4 regions of the Priestia sp. 179-F W1.4 NHS genome follow, and region 1 is predicted to be linked to each of the others. Evidence: riboswitches for the same ligand, from Rfam matches in the RefSeq annotation. Region 1 holds a riboswitch; each other region holds the start of a gene.

Region 1 (3,372 bases):
TAAAACTAAAGAGGTACCCCAGAAACGCTCCCTCGCATGAACGTACCATACCTTAAAATAAGTATCCGTGTGTTGAATAGTAGTTATGTTTTCTGTGCTCAATAAAAGGGAAAGATAAAGTTATCTATCACCAAAGGGGAAAACGCTATGGATAAAATGACTCAAGAATTACATGATTTTTTATTACAACATGTGAATGAAATGGCTCAAGAGTGGTTAGATTCTCGAGAGATAGAAGAGAATTCTGTTTATACAGCTGATGCTTCTCCAGAGGTAACTGAATACCTTCGAGAACAAAATCACTATTTTACCCGTACAATAGTGAAGGTCCTAAAGGATGGATCTTTTAAAAATCTTAGTGGTTGGGCCCAAGAGATTGCAACCAAACGAGCTCGCTTAGGGAATCCTCTTTACCTGAGTATCCGTCATTTCAAAAAGTTTCGTGCTATTTTTCTTAACAAGGTTGAAGCATTTATAAGCCTCCATCAGTCTAGTATTACACAACAAGATATTATTCTATGGAACAGAACCTTAAACGAAGCCTTTGACCGGATGATTGAACTCTTTACCATGTATTATGGACAAGTAGCAGAGGCGCAAGTATATGCTCAAAAAAAGCTAATTTCAGAACTGAGTACACCAATCATTAGTATTTCAGATACAGTTGGTGTTCTTCCTATAATTGGTCAGATCGATGACTATAAGAGCAATGACTTTGCGGGAAAAATTATGATGCAGGCAAAAGACCTTGAATTGTCTTGCCTAATCATTGATCTATCAGGTGTACCTTCCATTGATACAATGATGACCAATGAATTGTTTCAAGTCGTAAACATGTTAGAATTGCTAGGAATTGATACAACGATTACAGGTATCCGTCCAGAAATTGCTTTAACAGCCGTTCAATTGGGTATAGACTTCAGTAAAATAAGAACCTATGGAAAACTAAAGGACGCAGTAAGTGACCTTTTGCATATAAGGTAAAAGAATTATAGCAGCAGGAAGACTACCAATGGAAGGTAGTCTTCTTATTGTTGGATAGAAATAAAGACGGAATAGCTAGTAACTAAGCATCAATTGAAATTAGTAATTTAACTTATCAAAAGAAGGGTTTATTTTATTGTTATTGAATCTGTACAAGACGTTTTATCTCAAATCTCAATTCCAGAGAGGGGAAATGACAATGGCCATTGGAAGAGAACGAGCTGCAAGGAGTATTTTGGGTCAATCAGGATTGAGGAATAGGAATCCAGAAAACGCTATGCTTGATGAAAAAGATAAAAAATCTCGTACCTCAGATTTTGAAAAAGTTCCCACTCCTCGTCAGGGGTCTACTCGAACAGCAAGGATGGCAGAAGAATATAGGGCTGAATATAAAAGGGTAAAAAGAAGAGAGCAATTTTTGCAAGATACAATAGATTTATTAAACGATTGTAATAACAAGCAATCTGTTGAAGAGTTAAAGGAATTAATTAATTTAGCAAAAGAACGATTAACTATGTATAAAGGCAAATAGAAATTATTTCTTTTTTTATCAATGAAGTGCTGTAATATGAATACGTTCACATTCACATTGATGTGAGTGCATTTTTGCTAGGAGAGAGCAGCCAGTATATGATGGTTGCTCTTTTCGTATTTGTAAGAAGATGTGACTATATGAAAGATTGGTTTAGCGTATTCGCTCTAAGAAATGAATCAAAGAGAGAAATTAGAAGTGAGGAATAGCGCTCCTTGCAAAGTGCAATGAAGAGGCTAGGTATAATGGAGTCAGATATTTTTTGAATACAATTGGTGAAGATAAATAACAATTAGGTAATGGAGCCAAATTCTTTAAATACTATGTAGCTATTGCGATAAGCTTTCCTGTCCAAACCAAAAACAAAGAAGAACCCTTACTGTAGTAGGTAATGAGGAAGTAATGAGATAAGAGATGTGCTATTTCTGATTTTCCAATTTTTTGTTGACAAGCTAAGAAAACAAGTGTAATATTTCTTCTAGTTAAATAAATTGAATATTCTTATCTCGAGAGGTGGAGGGACTGGCCCTAGGAAGCCTCGGCAACAGACTGTTAAAGTACTGTGCCAATTCCAGTAGCAATTTGCTTGAAGATAAGAAGAGAACCCATAACGATTATTAACCTCTTCTTATTTTTAAGAAGAGGTTTTTTATTTTAAAAAGAAAGAAGGAAACAAACTCATGACAAAGACACTAGTGAAGGCTCCATTTAAAGCTGATCACGTAGGCAGCTTTTTACGCACAACTCCCCTTAAAGAAGCAAGAAAAGCGTATGCAAATGGTACAATTAATGAAGCCGATCTAAAATCTGTAGAGGATAAAGAAATTGAAAAGCTTGTCCAGAAGCAAATTGAAGTAGGTCTTAAATCTATCACGGACGGTGAATTTAGACGTTCTTGGTGGCATTTGGACTTCTTATCAGGCTTAGAAGGTGTAGAGCTGTTTGAGACAGAATATATCAGCCAATTCAAGGGTGCAAAAACCAAAAATAACGCGATTAAGGTAGTAGGTAAAGTAGACTTCAATCATCATTATATGGTAGAACATTTCACGTTTTTAAAAGGAGCTGTCGAACGCCATGGTGATGGAAGCCAAGTCGCTAAATTCTCACTTCCAAGCCCAAACATGTTATTTACTCGAATTCAAGAAGATACATATTACAATGGAAACAGAGATCAATTTTATCATGATACTGTGGCTGCTTATCAGAAAGCGATTCAAGCCTTTTACGACGCAGGCTGCCGTTACCTACAATTAGACGATACTTCGTGGATTGATTTTGTTTCTGAAGAACGAATCAATGCGGTTGTTGAGAAGCTGGGTATGGATGTAAAAGACATTATCAATACTCGAGTAAGTTGTTTAAATGATGCTATTTCTAAAAAGCCTGAAGATATGCTCATTACTATGCATATTTGCCGTGGAAACTTTAGATCTACTTATATCACAAGTGGTGGCTATGATACTATATCCGATGCAATCTTTACTAACTTACATGTAGATGGGCTTTTTCTTGAATATGATGATAACCGTTCAGGAGATTTTGAACCATTAAAAAGCTTTACAGGTAACAATCAAACTGTTGTTTTAGGGTTAGTAACATCTAAATTTCCTACACTAGAAGATACTGAGGTTATTAAGCAAAGAATTCAAGAAGCAAGTCAGTATGTTCCTCTAGCTAACTTGTCATTGAGTCCGCAATGTGGCTTTGCAAGTACAGAAGAAGGAAATGTATTAACAGAAGAGGAACAGTGGAATAAAATTAGTCACATAATTAAAATTGCTCAAGATGTCTGGGGAGCCAACTAAAAAGTGAGAATCGCTTTTTAATTTTACATAAGTAGCATTCTAGATGTG
Region 2 (3,372 bases), on a different contig from region 1:
TGTTAATACAAACGGGCTTCCCTGTGAACCAATTTCTTGCCAAGGATAAATCGACATAATGACAAATAATGCACCAACGTAGAAAATAAGAATACGCCAAAAGACCGAATCAATCGCTCTTGCTAGAGATTTTTCTGGATTTTTCACTTCTCCCGCGGTAACGCCGATCATTTCAATTCCTAAATATGCAAACATAACCATTTGCAGCGACAGTAAAATACCTTTGAATCCGTTCGGGAACAGCCCGCCGTTGTCCCATAAGTTTTTAATACCCGTCGCAACGCCGCTGTTCCCGATTCCAAACACAATCATTAATAATCCAACGGCAATCATTAACACAATCGCTAAAATTTTAATAAGTGCAAACCAAAATTCCAGTTCACCATATGCCTTAACAGCTAAGAAGTTAACTGTTGTCATGATGACAAGCGCCGATAACGCCCAAATCCAGTTTGGTACATCCGGATACCAATATCCCATATAAATACCAACGGCTGTAATTTCAGCCATACATGTTACAACCCATAAAAACCAGTAGTTCCAACCTGTTAGATAACCAGCAAGGGGCCCTAAATAGTCGCGCGCGTACTTGCTGAATGAACCTGCAACAGGTTTTTGAATCGCCATTTCTCCAAGTGCTCTCATAATAAAAAACATAATCATTCCGCTAAATCCATACGCCAATAATATTCCCGGCCCTGCTAATTTAATAGCAGATGCAGATCCAAGAAACAGCCCTACCCCTATGGCTGCTCCTAAGGACATCAGCGTCACATGTCTTTCTTCTAACCCGCGTTTCAATTCTTTCCCCTGAGTTTTCCCCTGCATAAACGTCTCCCCTTTTTCCAATCTGTCAAAACGAGATGAATACAGCTTTTTTGTTAGCGCTTTCATATAAATTTATGCTAAAAGTCAGCTAGGCTGTATATTTTTATTCTATCACCTTTCTCTCGTTTTTCTTTTGTCGAAAAACAAAAAAATTATCGTATCATTTTGTTTAAACGCACAATTAGACGTAGACACTGCTTTTTTACTATGTATTTATTATCGCACCTAAGTAATAGTATTTTTTAAAAAATAGAAAAACGCCGACTCAACTCCGTCAGCGCATCGTTCATTTTATGCTTTTTTATAAAACTAGCATTTATCTCGCGGGTTCAAAAGTTTTACAGCCAGGTTCTTCCGTTTCAGAAACATGGTGACTACTTTCAGGACTCACAACGTAAATGGACTCTGCACTGCATTTATTTCCCGATTTCCAATACATGCACTCATTCACTTCACATAATACACCTTGGGCCACTGTTATCCCTCCTTTTTTTGTCTTATCTATTTACTACCCGAAATAGAACGCTTCTAACATTTACATGCAAAAAAACCGCTTGTTTATCAAGCGGATCCTTTTACTGCGTGTGTTCAACATACTGTTTTTTAGCTAAATATAATTCACGACTCAGCGTGATCCGCCGTTCTCTCAAGTTCCTTAATTTAACTTGAAACTGTTCATTAGTTGGCTCTTCTTGAATTAAGCGATACGTAAAAGAAATATCTTCATTTAACTGTTTAAAATCTTCCCATATTTCTTGAACGAGTGCGGATTGTTTGTCTTCAAATGAACGATTTTGCTTCGTTTTTAGCGCGGCTAAAATTTCCTGCTGCCACGTTTCGTCTTTTAGTTCTTTTGCTAACAAGTATAGATCTAAATAATCATCAACGCTTAGCGCCTGTTGTGTATTTTTCAATGTCATCACCTTTTCTATACGAAATGTTTCTTCCTAAGAAGAGGATTTCATCATAGAAAAAGATTCCTCTTCTTATCTGTCAGAGCTAGGCTATGCTGGAATTAGCACCATTCAATAATTGTGGTTGCTGAGGCTTCAAAGGGCCAGTCCCTCCACCTCTCTAGATAAGAATATTTCGTTTTTAAATTATTTCTGACTATTCTAATATGTTTTATATGTTATGTCAATAGCTTTTCAATAAAAAGAAAAAAGAAGTAAAATATGGTATGCTTTCATAAAGGATGGTGAGCACATGAAACGATATATGTTATCTGCTTTTTTGGGAAGCTTGCTGCTGCTTCTCAGCATTGCTTTTTCATCTACTTTCCATATTGCAATTGTCAAAACAACCGGAAGCATTGGAGGGATTATTTTAGCAGCAGCGGCTTTGATTATGAACGCACTTGAAGATCCCCCCTCCTCAGATCATACAGGTAGAGGAGCTGTTGAAGTACTAGATAAAGGCGCCGTTTGGGCTACTTATTTACTTTTACTTTCATTACCGAACCTCATCGCATGTATAACATCTTATGTTTTATGGACTCGCTGACATTCACCAACATTACGGACGTTTTGCCACCTGTAGGCTCATTGATATTTGTTTATCTACAAATCCAAGTTCACGGTACACATGCTGTGCAAAATTCCCAGCATGAACGCTGAGTCTGATTTCAGGGTATCCTTTGATAGACAATTCATCAATTGCTTTTTGCATTAACGGCTTGGCTAGACCTTGCCCGCGGTATTCTGGTAAAACATATAACTCGTAGATAAAGCCAATTTCTGCTTTTGAAAAGAAGTCGGCAGATGGACCGACAAAAACCCAGCCTGCAAGTTTATTTTCTTGTCTAGATACTAAATAATAACACCCTTTTTCAAGGGCATTATCAATTAGTTCATTTACGCGTTCAGTTGACGGTTGAAACTGATGCGTTGTTCCTTCAAACAGCGCATCAGCAGATTTCGTCCGAATTTCCTGTATTTCTTCTTCAGTAGCTTTTGCAATCATCACAATCTCTCCTTTCGTGTTCGTTTTCCACATACAGAGATAAATTCCTGCAAAAAAAAGTCTTCGCCTAAGCGAAGACTTTTTTTAAAATTCAAAATGTTCTTGATGGTTGCCTTGTTCATCCGTCCAGTTAATCATGATGTCTAAGCCTGCCGCTTTTCCAGGAACAGCAAAATTGGCATAGCGAAAACGCTGACCGCTTTTGCTTAAGTTAGACCTTTCAATAGGAGAAAACAAGCTGTATTTCGCCTTATTTTTTCCTTCGTGCCGAAAAGCTTGGACCTGCACACGCTCTACGTCTTTTCCAATGTTTTCAACGGTTAATCCATATGTATGATAGACGTTATTTTTCCACTTTAGCTGATTATCTCCCGTCATGCTCGCTTTTGTCAGTTCGACCGACCATTGTTCAGATGATTTCTTCATTGGAAGTTTCTCAATCGAAAGAGCGCTGACATGAATGGTTGCAAAAGCAAGCCAAACAAAACAAAAAGTGCTGACTGTATAAAGTAGTCTTTTCATAGATTTTGATCTCCTTAGAAATTTTAGTAGTAGCATCTCCTATTACCTTAAAAATTATGA
Region 3 (3,372 bases), on a different contig from region 1:
GCCACATTGTTCATTCCAGCTGAGAAGGCTTCAAAGAATCCCGTTGCAATAACTAAAATCGTTAAAACTCTTTTCCACTTTCCCTCTGCTTCTTTTTTATGCGCTCTGCGCTTTATCACTTTCCCAATCAAAAAAGCAATAACAAATGAAACTAGTGGAACAATAATCCAAAAAGACATGACAATTAAAAGTTTTTCTACATACAGAGATTGATAAGCTACCCCTACTCCAACAACTGAGCCAACTGTTACTTCACTTGTTGATAAAGGGATACCAATCAAATTCGCGAAAAAGAGTGACAGCGTTGCAGCAGCCAGAATGATAATAACTAATTCTACTGACAGCAGTTTTTCAGGTATGATACCTGAACTGATGGTTTTTACCACCTCACCGCCTCCGGTAACAGCTCCGAGCACAATTCCTACAGCACAGATGAACAGGGCCACTCTTCGCTTTTTAATTGCACCGGAGCCGTATGAAACGCCCATAGCAGCTGCTGCACCGCTTGCCCCAATATTCATTGCAAAAAAAAGCGCAATGATAAAGGCAACATATAAAAGCATCATTTATTCAGCTCTTTCGTATTTAAGATTCGTGTAATCCGCACTCCACTTTTTGTGTACCTGCCCATCTTCCTGAACGTAAATCGTCTACATTATAGGCAGGTGCGGTACAGGGCTCACAGCCGATACTTGGGTAGCCTTGATCATGAAGTTTGTTGTATGGCAAATCATGCTTATACACATAACGCCAAATTTCTTTCCATGACCAATGAATTAACGGACAAACTTTCACCTTCTTGAATTTCTCATCTTTATTAAAATAATTCGTGTTGGCACGAGACTCAGACTGCTCGCGTCTCAAACCAGAAATCCACGCATCATAAGGAGCAAGGGATTCTCTTAGCGGAATGATTTTTCGAATTTGACAGCATAGGTTAGGCTGACTCTTCCAAAGCTCATCTCCATGTTTTTCAGCTTGTTCTGCAAGAGTTAAATCCGGCTTTTTCATATGAATACGTAAATCAGGGAAGCGTTCTTTAATTGCATCAATCACTTCATATGTTTCTTTAAAATGAACCCCTGTATCTAAAAAGACAATTTCAGCATCTTTTTTCACTTTTGAAATTAAATCAATTAACACGATTCCTTCGATCCCAAAGCTTGACGCATAAATAATTGAATCTCCGTAGGTATCATACGCCCACTGCAATGCTGAAAGGGCTCCTTTTGTTTCATCTTTACTGTCGAACTCTGGAAATGTATCGCTCCAGTTTTCGTACGTATATAAGTCTGCCATTTTCTCCACTCCAATTCTCAGTTATCCGCGTTATCCAATAAAAAAAGACGGTTTTACCCACTAGAATTGGATAAAACCGCCTCTAGTGTGTCTAGTCAGCGAAACTATTTAATTCTTACTTTGCTTCGGCGTGTTCAAAGGTTTGTTTTAAGTCGGGGTTTACAGTCATCGTTGTCCCTCCTCAAAATATCTCTTGCGCTATATCAAAATAAAAAGTCTTCCGTATTGAAAGACTGGGTAGGCAATAATTTTCACCTTATCTTTCAAAATGATACACACTTTGCTGGAATTAGCACCTTGCTAAGCAGGTTGCCGGGGTTCAGCGGGCCAGATCCCTCCACCACTCTTGATAAGCATTTTTTAAAAATTTTAGCATATTTAGAATATTTGTCAACATTAAAAATTATATATCCGATAAGAAAACTATACTTTAAATTCACAGAAATATCTATACTTTTATTTAAAACAACATATGTAAATTTAATCCAAATGTGAATATATCAGTTTATAAAGCGCTTTCTTTTTCCCCCGACTTTTTATGTTCTCTTGCTAAATAAAATACAAAATCTCTCTATAAAATTAATAACGGATTTATGAGCTTTACGGATAATTCACCCACATTAGCACACATTACAGATAACACTGACTGACAGATAGGAGCTATATAAGATGGAGAGACAACCCTTTCAATTAGACGATACAATTAAAAATAATGTGCGAACATATTTACAGCAGATTTCAACTGAAGCCTCTAATTTAATTAAACATTTAGACACGAGTGATCATTGTATTTTATGTGATTTTGAGGAGATGAGAAGGTTATTTCAAGATGTTCAAGCTACGGCCGCCTCTTATTACTTGCGTCATTACTTATCGCCTTATACATTTGAATACGCTGCTCTGTCCCTAGCTATTCATAACCTCTCTGAGAAACGTCACGGCGCTTTAATTGTCATTGAACGGGAACAAAATGTTGATCCTCTTATTCAAAAAGGAATGCCTATTCAAGCTCCTGTCAGCGCTACGCTAGTTGAGACACTGTTCTATCCAGGGACACCCTTACATGACGGAGCCGTCCTAATTAGAAATAATCAGCTTATTTCAGCTGCTAATGTTTTACCTCTCTCGTCTATTATTTCAACGAACAAAAAGTTGGGAACACGTCACCGTGCAGCAATTGGAATGTCGGAAAAATCGGATGCATTAATTTTAGTTGTATCTGAAGAAACAGGTAAGATTTCGTTTGCTCTTGATGGAAGCCTCTACCCTATTCACTCCAGCAAAAATATGATTTAAGAGCCCTTTCCTGATAAGCAGCCCTATCTTGACTTATCTATCCTTTCTCTTTAATATATTTCATAGTTTTTACATACTATAGATACGGGTGATGCATATGGCAATTTTAAAATTTGAACATGTAGGCGTTCAAGTAAAGGATATAGAAGAATCTATTGAGTTCTATACACAAAAAGTGGGATTGGAGCTCATCGAAACACTACCACATACCGATCCGTCTTTGAAGCTAGCTTTTCTAGGTTTAGAAGGCAATGTAATCGTAGAGTTAATTCAAGGGTATAACTCAAGCTTACCTAGTGAAGGTAAAGTTCATCATTTTGCGCTGGCAGTAGATGGAATTGAAGAGGAGTTTGAGCGTTTAAAATCAGCAGGCGTTTCATTTGTGGAAGAAAACATTGTAACTTTGCCAAATGGAGCAAGATACTTATTTTTCTACGGTCCAGACAAAGAATGGATTGAATATTACGAAGTAAAAAGATAAAGATATCTTATACCTTTAGTGAAAAATGGTCATACTGTGGCTATGACTAATCACTGGAGGTTTTTTTATGATGGAATGGCTATTATTCCGACTTTTTCGTCGTTCTATTTTAGTACGGCTTCTTTTTATTATCGGCTGCCTTGTTTTACTTTTCGGCATGCTTATACATTTCCTAGAGCCGCAAACGTTTGGGAATGTGTTTGAAGGGATTTGGTGGGTTATTATTACAATCTCTACTATAGGGTACGGTGATTTTGCTCCCACCACTACGATTGGAAGGTTAGCTGCAATTATTT
Region 4 (3,372 bases), on a different contig from region 1:
GCGGATTCAGCGCTTTTCGCTACGCGGTCCAGTGCCCAAAATAAATTGACGGCAGTCGGGCGTGAACTAGCTAAATACTGTTGATCAAGAGCTAGCTTTTTGTTAAATTCCTTGACTGAATCCGTGTCATAGCTAAGGGCAGAAAGAGCAAGACCAAAAGCCGCCGTAATGCCAATTGCAGGGGCTCCGCGTACTTTCAAGGTAGTGATAGCATCCCATACGTCTTTAATGGTTTGCAGCTTAATATATTCAACTTTGCCAGGAAGCTGCTGCTGATCTAATAAAGTAATATATGATTCATTCCATTCCACTGAGCGCGGAAGTGATAGTGTATTTGTCATGCTGATACCGATCCTTTCATTGTGTACATTATTAGTTATCGAAGTAAATGTTCAAATTCATTTGGTGAAACGTCTTGTTGATGCAGAAGTAAATAGCGTCCAATTTTTAACGCAGTACGTTTAGCGTTAATTTTTCTTTCCTCTGAAGAAATTTCGTCTAAGTCTGCGACGTGAGCTAAGCCAATTGTACGTCGAATGATTTCACATCCTGCATATCCAACAGCATCTTGCCACGTTTGTGTTAAAATTTCATGTAATAAGCGCTCATCTTTAGCGAAAGGTTCAATGTTTTCAGAATGCCAAAGCGCAGTAAAGGTATCTTTAAATACGTTCCATGTGTTCGTAATGTGTGCAAATAACGGTTCGCGATCTGTTTTTCGAGAAAGAGCATTTAAAAATAAATTCGCAACAAATTGGCCTAAATCGAATCCAAACGGACCGTAAAAAGCAAACTCTGGATCAATCACTTTCGTTTCTTGACTGCTAGCAAATATGCTTCCTGTATGTAAATCACCGTGAATTAGCGTTTGGGCATTTGTTAAAAATTTATATTTTAATTTTGCTGCTTGTAGCTTTACATCTCCATCGTTCCACAATTCTTCTACATCAGGACGCAGCGCTTCTTCAAATTCATTTGTATCGATATCAAAAAAAGGATCTGTAAAAACTAAATCTTCCGTAATATTGCATAAGTCCGGATTGCTGTACTTGACGACTTCTTCTTTTTTATCCTGAGGCTTTAAGGCAAAATCCGACGTTTTGAACGCAATATGTCCTAGAAAAGAACCGATATGCTGTGAAAGCAGGGGATAACTTTCTCCTTGAATAAGTCCGGCGCGGGAAATCGTTAAATGAGACAGATCTTCCATGACCGTAACAGCAAGCGTTTCATCGTGGTAATACACAGCTGGTACGAGTTCAGGGGTAAATGCACCGAATTGCTTGAGCGCATTGCTTTCAATCGTGGCACGGTTCAAGGATAGAGGCCAGCTTTCGCCTACAACTTTTGCATAGGGAAGTGCTTGTTTGACGATAATGGATTTATTCGTTTGATCATTTATGATGTGAAAGACGAGATTTAAGTTGCCATCACCGATTTCACGGGCAGTCAGTGCTTCTGTGGCATCAAAGAGACCTAGCTTTTTCACAAGTTTGATTGCTGAAATTTCTGTTAAAGGCTGATACTTCTCTGTTTTTGTTGTTGACATTAGAATCCCTCCATAGTTTATTAAACTGATTTGTTTACTAAGTTAATAGGTTTAAGAATGTATGGAGGCTTTTATAATTTTAGAAAATATAAAAGCCTCTTTCGTTGGAAAGAGGCTTGATTGTAGTGTTCAAACCTCTTATCTGCCAGAAAGAATTACTTTCTGTTGGAATTAGCACCGTGCCTTTGTAAAAACATGTTTTACGGGTGTGATCCACCTTAGGATGGAATGACGGTCGGTTGCTGGGCTTCACAGGGCCAAATCCCTCAGCCAACTCTTGATAAGAGTACGATTACTTATTCAATTTTGATTTGTTTGAAAATTTTATGTTATCTGGTGAAAATCGTATCATGCAAAAAAACGGCTGTCAATACATAATTAATAAAATTCTGTGCGGCGATCTGTAAAGACAGGAATTTGTTTACGAATTTCTTTTACAAGTTCCAGGTTAACGTCGGCACTTAAAAGTTCTTCGCTATCGCCAGCTTCAGCGATTATTTCTCCCCACGGATCGATGACTAAGGAATGTCCGGCAAATGTGTTATTAGGATCTTGGCCTACACGATTACACGCGATTACATAGCATTGATTTTCGATTGCGCGGCTAATGAGCAGTGCTTTCCAATGGGCAAGTCTTGGAGCCGGCCACTGAGCAACAACAAATAAGACTTCTGCTCCGCTGCTAGTATGCACGCGAATCCATTCTGGAAAACGAATATCGTAACAAATAACTCCTGCGCATAAAGACTGTTCAAGTGTAAAAAGATTTTTTGCTGTTCCTGCTTCTAGATAGAGGTGCTCATCCATTAATTTAAATAAGTGCAGCTTACTGTATTGTGACACTTCACGACCTTTTCGGTCAAAAATATACATCGTATTTGTGACGCCTTGCTCTGTTTTTTTCGCGATCGAACCTGCCACAATATTTACTTCGTTCGTTTTAGCAAATTGAGAGATTAATTGCTTGGCCTGCTGTCCTTCATCATCGGCAATTTCGTCTAGCCGCGTCAAATCATAAGCTGTATCCCATAGCTCAGGAAGCACAAGGATGTCAGGGTTTTCTTTTAGAGCTTCCGTCATTTTTTGTTGAATATATTTTCGGTTTTTAGTTGGGTTTCCAAACGCAATATCAAGCTGCAAACACGTGATTTTTACACTCACTTTATCATCCGTCCTTTTTTTAGTAGTTGAAAAAAATGACTTTACAAGTTGAGTATTACAATATATTATTTGTGACTAGAATTTCAAGAATTTTTTGAGAAGGTGTGCGATGATGAAACAATTTGAGCAATCGGAACTATTAAAAAGTTTACCAAAACAATTTTTTGCATCACTTGTAGGCAAGGTAGGAAAAGTAATGGCCCAAGGGCACGACGTTATTAACTTAGGGCAGGGAAATCCTGATCAGCCTACTCCTTCACATATTGTAGAAACACTCCAAAAAGCAAGTGCTAATCCTGTGCATCATAAATATTCTCCATTTCGGGGACACCAGTTTTTAAAAGAGGCCGTTGCGACTTTTTATAAACGAGAATATGGCGTTGATGTGGATCCTGAAAAAGAAGTAGCTATTTTGTTTGGCGGGAAGGGTGGACTTGTAGAAATTCCGCAGTGCTTATTAAACCCTGGAGATACGGTGCTGGTTCCGGATCCTGGATATCCTGATTACTGGTCTGGAGTAGAGCTTGCAAAAGCAAAGATGGAAGTGATGCCGCTCACGGCTGAAAATCATTTTCTGCCCGTATACGAAGAGATAGGTGAACGTGCTAAAGAACAGGCAAAGCTCATGTTTTTAAACTATCCGAATAATCCTACCGGTGCAG

The links. A riboswitch is a leader RNA that binds a small molecule or an ion and turns the genes downstream of it on or off. The one in region 1 is predicted to bind S-adenosylmethionine.
Region 2: linked by a shared signal. The riboswitch ahead of ACH0CI_RS04710 (hypothetical protein) and the one ahead of ACH0CI_RS26400 (5-methyltetrahydropteroyltriglutamate--homocysteine S-methyltransferase) in region 1 are both predicted to bind S-adenosylmethionine.
Region 3: linked by a shared signal. The riboswitch ahead of ACH0CI_RS20405 (phosphoadenylyl-sulfate reductase) and the one ahead of ACH0CI_RS26400 (5-methyltetrahydropteroyltriglutamate--homocysteine S-methyltransferase) in region 1 are both predicted to bind S-adenosylmethionine.
Region 4: linked by a shared signal. The riboswitch ahead of mtnK (S-methyl-5-thioribose kinase) and the one ahead of ACH0CI_RS26400 (5-methyltetrahydropteroyltriglutamate--homocysteine S-methyltransferase) in region 1 are both predicted to bind S-adenosylmethionine.

The regions. Positions count from the first base shown of each region.
Region 1 covers NZ_JBIQFF010000017.1:12,344-15,715, forward strand. The annotation lists gene ACH0CI_RS26390 (STAS domain-containing protein) at 148-984, shown strand; gene ACH0CI_RS26395 (hypothetical protein) at 1,184-1,516, shown strand; SAM riboswitch class I at 2,015-2,115, shown strand; gene ACH0CI_RS26400 (5-methyltetrahydropteroyltriglutamate--homocysteine S-methyltransferase) at 2,197-3,324, shown strand.
Region 2 covers NZ_JBIQFF010000001.1:919,679-923,050, reverse strand. The annotation lists gene alaP (alanine permease AlaP) at 1-828, opposite strand, end outside; gene ACH0CI_RS04715 (DUF1540 domain-containing protein) at 1,145-1,303, opposite strand; gene ACH0CI_RS04710 (hypothetical protein) at 1,404-1,748, opposite strand; SAM riboswitch class I at 1,812-1,913, opposite strand; gene ACH0CI_RS04705 (hypothetical protein) at 2,035-2,331, shown strand; gene ACH0CI_RS04700 (GNAT family N-acetyltransferase) at 2,344-2,790, opposite strand; gene ACH0CI_RS04695 (hypothetical protein) at 2,875-3,312, opposite strand.
Region 3 covers NZ_JBIQFF010000004.1:359,707-363,078, reverse strand. The annotation lists gene ACH0CI_RS20410 (sulfate permease) at 1-566, opposite strand, end outside; gene ACH0CI_RS20405 (phosphoadenylyl-sulfate reductase) at 586-1,299, opposite strand; SAM riboswitch class I at 1,553-1,655, opposite strand; gene cdaS (sporulation-specific diadenylate cyclase CdaS) at 1,969-2,595, shown strand; gene ACH0CI_RS20395 (VOC family protein) at 2,693-3,076, shown strand; gene ACH0CI_RS20390 (potassium channel family protein) at 3,144-3,372, shown strand, end outside.
Region 4 covers NZ_JBIQFF010000002.1:504,163-507,534, reverse strand. The annotation lists gene mtnA (S-methyl-5-thioribose-1-phosphate isomerase) at 1-341, opposite strand, end outside; gene mtnK (S-methyl-5-thioribose kinase) at 377-1,549, opposite strand; SAM riboswitch class I at 1,685-1,836, opposite strand; gene ACH0CI_RS13080 (carbon-nitrogen family hydrolase) at 1,928-2,710, opposite strand; gene ACH0CI_RS13075 (pyridoxal phosphate-dependent aminotransferase) at 2,823-3,372, shown strand, end outside.